Regions from separate parts of the Anaeromassilibacillus sp. Marseille-P3371 genome, predicted to be linked through region 2. Evidence: predicted binding sites of a transcription regulator. Region 2 holds the regulator's gene; the other holds the start of a gene.
The links. The regulator Rex, encoded in region 2, represses fermentation and respiration genes when NADH is low (regulators of the CRP and FNR family bind a similar motif). The targets are predictions, from matches to a motif close to ATTGTTAANNNNTTAACAAT.
Positions count from the first base shown of each region.

Region 1: a site for Rex is predicted at 1,734-1,753, ahead of B9Y59_RS06085 (acetyl-CoA C-acetyltransferase). Genes of this name have one in related genera too.

Region 1 is NZ_LT835157.1:1,595,123-1,598,502, reverse strand. It holds gene B9Y59_RS06090 (enoyl-CoA hydratase-related protein) at 1-446, opposite strand, end outside; gene B9Y59_RS06085 (acetyl-CoA C-acetyltransferase) at 468-1,655, opposite strand; gene B9Y59_RS15675 (hypothetical protein) at 1,994-2,161, shown strand; gene asnA (aspartate--ammonia ligase) at 2,299-3,306, shown strand.
Region 2 is NZ_LT835157.1:2,535,392-2,538,771, reverse strand. It holds gene adhE (bifunctional acetaldehyde-CoA/alcohol dehydrogenase) at 1-934, opposite strand, end outside; gene B9Y59_RS10625 (redox-sensing transcriptional repressor Rex) at 1,298-1,948, opposite strand; gene B9Y59_RS10620 (NADP-dependent isocitrate dehydrogenase) at 2,016-3,227, opposite strand; gene B9Y59_RS10615 (aconitate hydratase) at 3,254-3,380, opposite strand, start outside.

The DNA of each region.
Region 1 (3,380 bases), 940 kb from region 2:
GTACGGGCCAGACGCTGTGTGCCACCAAAACCAGGGGTAATGCCCAGGCCTGTCTCCGGCTGTGCAAAAACAGCATTTTCCGCTGCCAAACGGATGTCGCAGCTCAGGGAAAGCTCACAGCCTCCGCCGAGTGCAAAGCCGTTTACTGCGGCGATCACCGGGATCGGCAGGGTTTCAATTTTACGGAACACATCGTTGCCCTTTTTGCCGAAGGCCTCTCCTTCTGCTTTGGTCAACGTGCTCATCTCACCGATGTCTGCACCGGCGACAAAAGACTTCTGACCAGCGCCTGTAATAATCAGGCAGCGGGTGGAATCCAGATCAATTGCATCCAAAGCAGCGTCGAGATCCGCCAAAACTTCGGAATTCAATGCATTCAAAGCCTTCTCACGGTCGATCGTCAGCACGCCGACGAAGCCATTCTGCTCATATTTAATATAGCTCATCGTCTTAACGCTCCCAGCTTCTTATTTGTAGTTCTTCACAATGGAGGCAACGCCCATACCGCCGCCGACGCACAGCGTAGCGAGGCCATAGTTGGAACCTCTCTTCTGCATCTCATGCAGCAGGGTAACCAGGATACGGCAGCCAGAAGCGCCAACCGGATGGCCCAGAGCAATTGCACCGCCGTTGACGTTGACCTTCGCCATATCGAAGTTGAGGTCCTTTGCAACGGCCAAAGACTGCGCTGCAAATGCCTCGTTTGCCTCGATCAGGTCCATATCCTCCACCTTGAGGTTTGCCTTTGCCATTGCCTTCTTTGTAGCAGCAACCGGGCCAATACCCATGATGGACGGCTCAACACCTGCGGAAGCGCCGGTAACCCACTCAGCCATCGGGGTGACACCCAGCTCCTTCGCCTTCTCTTCGCTCATCACAACGATTGCAGCTGCGCCATCGTTAATGCCGGAAGCATTTGCCGCCGTAACCGTGCCGCCATCGGGCTTAAATGCCGGGCGAAGCTTTGCAATGCCCTCAGCGGTAACGCCTGCACGCGGACCCTCATCCTTTGCAAACATAACGGTTTCCTTCTTAACCTTTACCGGAACCGGAACAATCTCATCGTCAAAACGGCCTTCTGCCTGTGCCTTTTCGCACTTCTGCTGGCTGCAAGCAGCAAATTCGTCCTGCATCTCGCGGGTCAGGCCGTACTTTTCCGCAACATTCTCAGCAGTGATGCCCATGTGATAACCGTTGAATGCATCCCACAGTGCATCGTTCACCATGGTGTCGATCATGGTAGCATTGTTCATGCGATAGCCAAAACGAGCCTTGGTCAACGCATACGGAGCGGAGGACATGTTCTCCATACCACCAGCGACCACGATGTCTGCCTCGCCAGCTTCGATCATCGCAGCAGCCATGTTCACACACTTCAGGCCGGAACCGCAAACGTTGTTCAACGTCAAAGCCGGAACCTCGATCGGGATACCTGCATTGACAGCAGCCTGACGCGCAACGTTCTGGCCCAGAGCAGCCTGCAGAACGCAGCCCATCAAAACCTCATCAACCTGGTCGGGAGCAACGTTTGCTCTCTTGAGAGCCTCTTTGATCACGATGGAGCCAAGTGTGGCAGCCGGAACATTTGCCAGTGCACCGCCCATCTTACCGATTGCAGTACGCACAGCACCTGCTAATACGATTTTCTTAGACATGATTTTGTTCCTCCATTTCATAATTCACTAACCCGATCCACCAAAAGTTTCACAGGTCAATCTTCTAATAATTTATTGCATGTTAAATATATCACAATCAAATCGAATATGCAAGGGATTCTAATACGATTTCGAGGAAATTTATCATTCTTGTTACAAATTCGCCACTTTCTGTATTTCCGTTGCTCAGCTTCGTTCAAATTGCCGAAATCGGCTGTTCTCAGAAATACCCTTTCCATGCTTCTTTTGTATGAAAGAAGGCGGTTTTGTAAAAGATAGGATCAGATGAAGGATTCTTTCCCTATACACACCAATTTCGAGAAAGGAAGGCGCCGCACATGGAGGATCAGCTTTACGACTTTTTAAGGGAGCATCAGGAGGTACAACGTTTCTTTATGTCACTGCCGGGGCCTCTGCAAGACGCTATGACGGGAAGCAGCCCCACTACGCCGCAGACGAAAGCCTATGTATCCTATATAAATCTCCTGTTAGAACCAGAAAAATGAAACTTCTTCCCTTTAGGATTGCAAAAAATCCCATTTTGGTTTATAATAAGGCGTAAATTTTGCACGTTCAGCAGCGGTATCCCTCTTATACTGGTCTTCCGCGCTGTCATTTGAGAAAGGATGAACCAAGCATGGATTTGAGCAACCTGATTTTACCTAAGGATTATACATCAAAGCTCGATATTATAGAGACCGAAGTCGCAATTAAGCTTGCAAAGGATACCTTTGAGCGTGAGCTGGCCGCAGCCCTCTCTCTCACCCGCGTGTCTGCCCCCCTCTTTGTACGCCCGGAAACCGGCTTAAATGACGACTTAAACGGTGTGGAACGCCCTGTCCAATTTGATGTTGCAGACATCCATGCCGATGTTCAAATCGTCCACTCTCTTGCCAAGTGGAAACGGATGGCCCTTGCCCGCTATGGGTTCCGTGCAGACACGGGTCTCTATACGGATATGAATGCGATTCGCCGGGACGAGGAACTCGACAACCTCCACTCTGTCTATGTCGATCAGTGGGATTGGGAGCGCGTCATCACGGCTGAGGAACGCAACATGGAAACATTACAAAACGCTGTTCGATCCATTATGGGTGTCTTACATAAAACGCAGGCGGTTCTTACCGAGCGTTTTCCCATTTTAGATTCCTATATTCCCGAGGAAATCACATTTGTAACCAGCCAGGAGCTGGAAGACCGTTATCCAGATCTGACCCCAAAGCAGCGGGAAGATGCCGCGGCAAGGGAATATGGCGCAGTATTTATCTCCCAAATCGGGGGAGCATTGAAATCCGGCAAGCCACATGATGGCCGCGCGCCGGACTACGACGATTGGTCTCTCAATGGCGACATCATCATTTGGTATCCGGTTTTGAATCGCGCCCTGGAGCTCTCTTCCATGGGGATTCGCGTGGATGCAGAAGCCCTGCGCCATCAGCTTGCCGCAGCAGGCTGTGAAGAACGCGCCCAGTTGCCCTTCCACAGCATGTTATTGGAAGGGCGGTTGCCACTCACCATGGGGGGCGGCATCGGGCAGTCCCGCATATGCATGGCGCTATTGGAAAAGGCACATATCGGCGAAGTACAGGCCTCTGTCTGGCCGGATAGCATGCGGAATGCCTGCGAAGGGTATGCCATTCATTTGCTATAAAAAGTTACGAAGAACTTTACAGATCGATCAAGGGAGGGTGTCCCAAAAGTAATGAAATGACTTCAGGATACCCT
Region 2 (3,380 bases):
CCTCCTGTAAAAAGTAGCAATTGTTTGCCTTCATAATGCGTTCAAAGGAATCTGCAATTTCTTCATCCACAATGACAGCCTGTTCAGAAGCGCAGATCATGCCGTTGTCAAAAGTTTTGGAGAGCATCAAATCTGTACAGGCACGTTCCAAACGGGCGGTCTTTTCAATGTAGCACGGGACATTTCCAGGTCCGACACCCAAAGCTGGTTTCCCCGTACTATAGGCCGCCCGGACCATTCCACTGCCGCCGGTCGCCAGGACCAAGGATACGCCGGGATGGTTCATCAACGCATTGGTAGCCGCAATGGATGGCGCTGTAATCCACTGTATGCAGTCCTCCGGAGCGCCGGCCCTGACTGCGGCATCGCGCATCACCCGTGCAGCCTCGACAGAGGATTTTTGGGCACTTGGATGAAATCCGAAGATGATCGGATTGCGCGTTTTCATACAGATCAACGACTTGAAAAGCGTAGTAGAAGTTGGATTGGTAACAGGAGTGACACCGGCGACCACACCCACAGGTTCTGCCACTTCCACATAGTCCTCTAACTCATTTTCTTCCACAATTCCAACGGTTTTCTGGCCCTTAATGGAGTGCCAAATGTATTCTGTCGCAAAGATATTCTTGATAATTTTATCCTCGACAACGCCGCGTCCGGTTTCTTCATAGGCAAGTTTTGCCAACCGTACATGTTGGTCCAATCCGGCCAATGCCATAGCGTGAACAATGGAATCGACTTGTTCCTGGTTCATGTCCATAAAAGCCTGGAGGGCCTTTTGCGCCCGCTGAACCAGGCGATCAATCATTGTGTGTACTTCTCCTTCGGTGTCAGCCGCTGCCTCCCGTGCCCGTGCTTCCACAGCGGCATCTGTTTCGGATTCCGGGATGCCTGTTTTCTTTACCACAGGTACTTTTCTTGCTTTTTCATCCATACCTTGGTTCCTCCCCTGTTGTATTTGTTGGTAGTATCTCCTTGTGGAAAAGGAAATATGCTGAAAAGTAGGGGGAACTTGCGGCTTTTTGCGTATAAAGGCAGCGCGCAGTTGGAAAAAGAGCTTACTAGGAAGAAAAGCGCTTTGACACGTTCCTTTTGAGATGGAAACAGGTCATGGCTTAACAAAAATGAGTCCATAAAAAAGTGTGTCTCAAGGCTACGAATTTTGAATTCATAGGAAAGGAACATCCTTTTTTCTGTCTGGAAATAACATCGAAGTTTCTAAAAAGCGAGGGTATCCCAAAAGTCATAAAATGACTGAAGGATACCCTCGTTCTGCAAGGATCCGTAGGATCTACAGTTATTTTGTTGGATGCGTGGGATCGTTGGTGATGCGGTAACAAAGCGTCATCAAGCTGTCGTTCAGATGGACGTTTTCCACAATCGCATCGGCATATTTCATGCTGATGTCATAGTGACTAAAATTCCAGAAACAGCGGATACCCAACGCATACAGCCGGTCACTCAAGGATTCCACCGCACTTCGGGGAACACAGAGCACTGCCATGGTTGGCTTTTCAAGGTTACAAAAGCGCTCCAATGTACCGATGTTGCGCACGGTGAGCCCATTGATGGTTTGACCGATCTTTGTATCGGAATTGTCAAAAATCCCCACCAGCGTAAATCCCTCTGTTTCGAAGGAAAGATGGGAAGCGATGGCCCGCCCCAGATTACCTGCACCGATTAGTACCGCTTTGTAGGCATGGGATAGACCCAGAATGTTTCCGATTTCTGTACAGAGCTGATCCACCATGTAGCCGTATCCCTGCTGCCCAAACCCACCAAAACAATTGAGATCCTGGCGGATTTGGGAGGCGGTAAGCCCCAGTTTGGCCGAAAGCTCCGTTGAGGAGATGCGTGTAACGCCTTTTTCTCCCAAAAGTTTGAGGAATCGGTAGTACCTGGGAAGCCGCCGGATGACGGACATGGAGATATTTTCCCGTTTTGGCATAATTGATTAGGTCCTTTCTATTCAGAAAAAGAAAGCCAGTTGAGATTCCGCCGTCCGTGCGGAGTGCTTACAGCATTGCCACAAGGCGCTTGTCAATCTCTCTCAGGAAGGTTTCCGTATCCACGGTCGTTTTATTCGGAAGATTGGAAAGGCTGGCGAGATCGCCGGTCATAACGCCCTCTTCAATGGTCTGAATCGAAGCGTGCTCCAACTTGTCCGCAAAGTCCATCAGAGCGGAATTGCCGTCGAGTTCGCCGCGTTTACGCAGCGCGCCTGTCCAGGCAAACAACGTCGCCATGGAGTTTGTGGAGGTTTTTTCTCCCTTTAAGTGCTTATAATAATGACGCTGTACGGTGCCGTGTGCCGCTTCATATTCGTATACGCCGTCCGGGGAAACCAATACACTGGTCATCATAGCCAGGCTCCCGTAGGCGGTGGCGACCATATCGCTCATCACATCGCCATCGTAGTTTTTACACGCCCAGATATAACCGCCTTCAGAGCGGACCACGCGGGCAACGGCATCGTCGATCAAGGTATAGAAATACTCGATCCCTGCTGCATCGAATTTTTCCTTATATTCAGCGTCAAAGATCTCTTGGAAAATATCCTTGAACCGGTGATCGTACTGCTTGGAAATGGTATCCTTGGTTGCAAACCAGAGGTCCTTTTTGGCATCCAAAGCGTAGTTAAAGCACGAGCGCGCAAAGCTGCTGATGCTCTTGTCCAGATTGTGGATTCCCTGGATGATACCGGGGGTCTGGAAATCATGGATGGTAGCGCGCGTTTCCTTTCCCTCGGAATCCGTGACAACAAGCTCGGCCTTGGCGCCGGCTGGCACCTGCATCTCTACATTGCGGTATACGTCGCCGTAAGCATGACGGGCGATGGTGATGGGTTTTGTCCATGTGGGGATGAATGGCGTAATGCCTTTTACCAAAATGGGAGTGCGGAAAACCGTACCGTCCAACATGGCGCGGATGGTTCCATTCGGGGATTTCCACATCTCCTTGAGGTTATACTCTTCGACGCGCGCCGCATTCGGAGTAATGGTAGCGCACTTGACAGCCACGCCGTACTTTTTGGTGGCGTTGGCGCTGTCCACAGTCACCTGGTCGTTGGTTTCATCGCGGTGTTTGAGGCCAAGATCGTAATATTCAGTTTTCAGATCAATATAGGGCGTGAGAAGAATATCCTTTATCATCTTCCAGATGATACGGGTCATCTCGTCGCCATCCATCTCCACAAGCGGGGTGGTCATAGGAATCTTATTGGCCATGGGAAATCCCTCCATTACGTTCAATTTTATTTGGACTGCTCTCTTGTATAGTTCAGTAGGCCGCCAGCCAGGACCATCTCGCGCTGGCGCGCTGAGAGGACGGCCTCTGCTTCGAATTCAATCCCCTTCGTTACATCCTTCACAACGATCTTT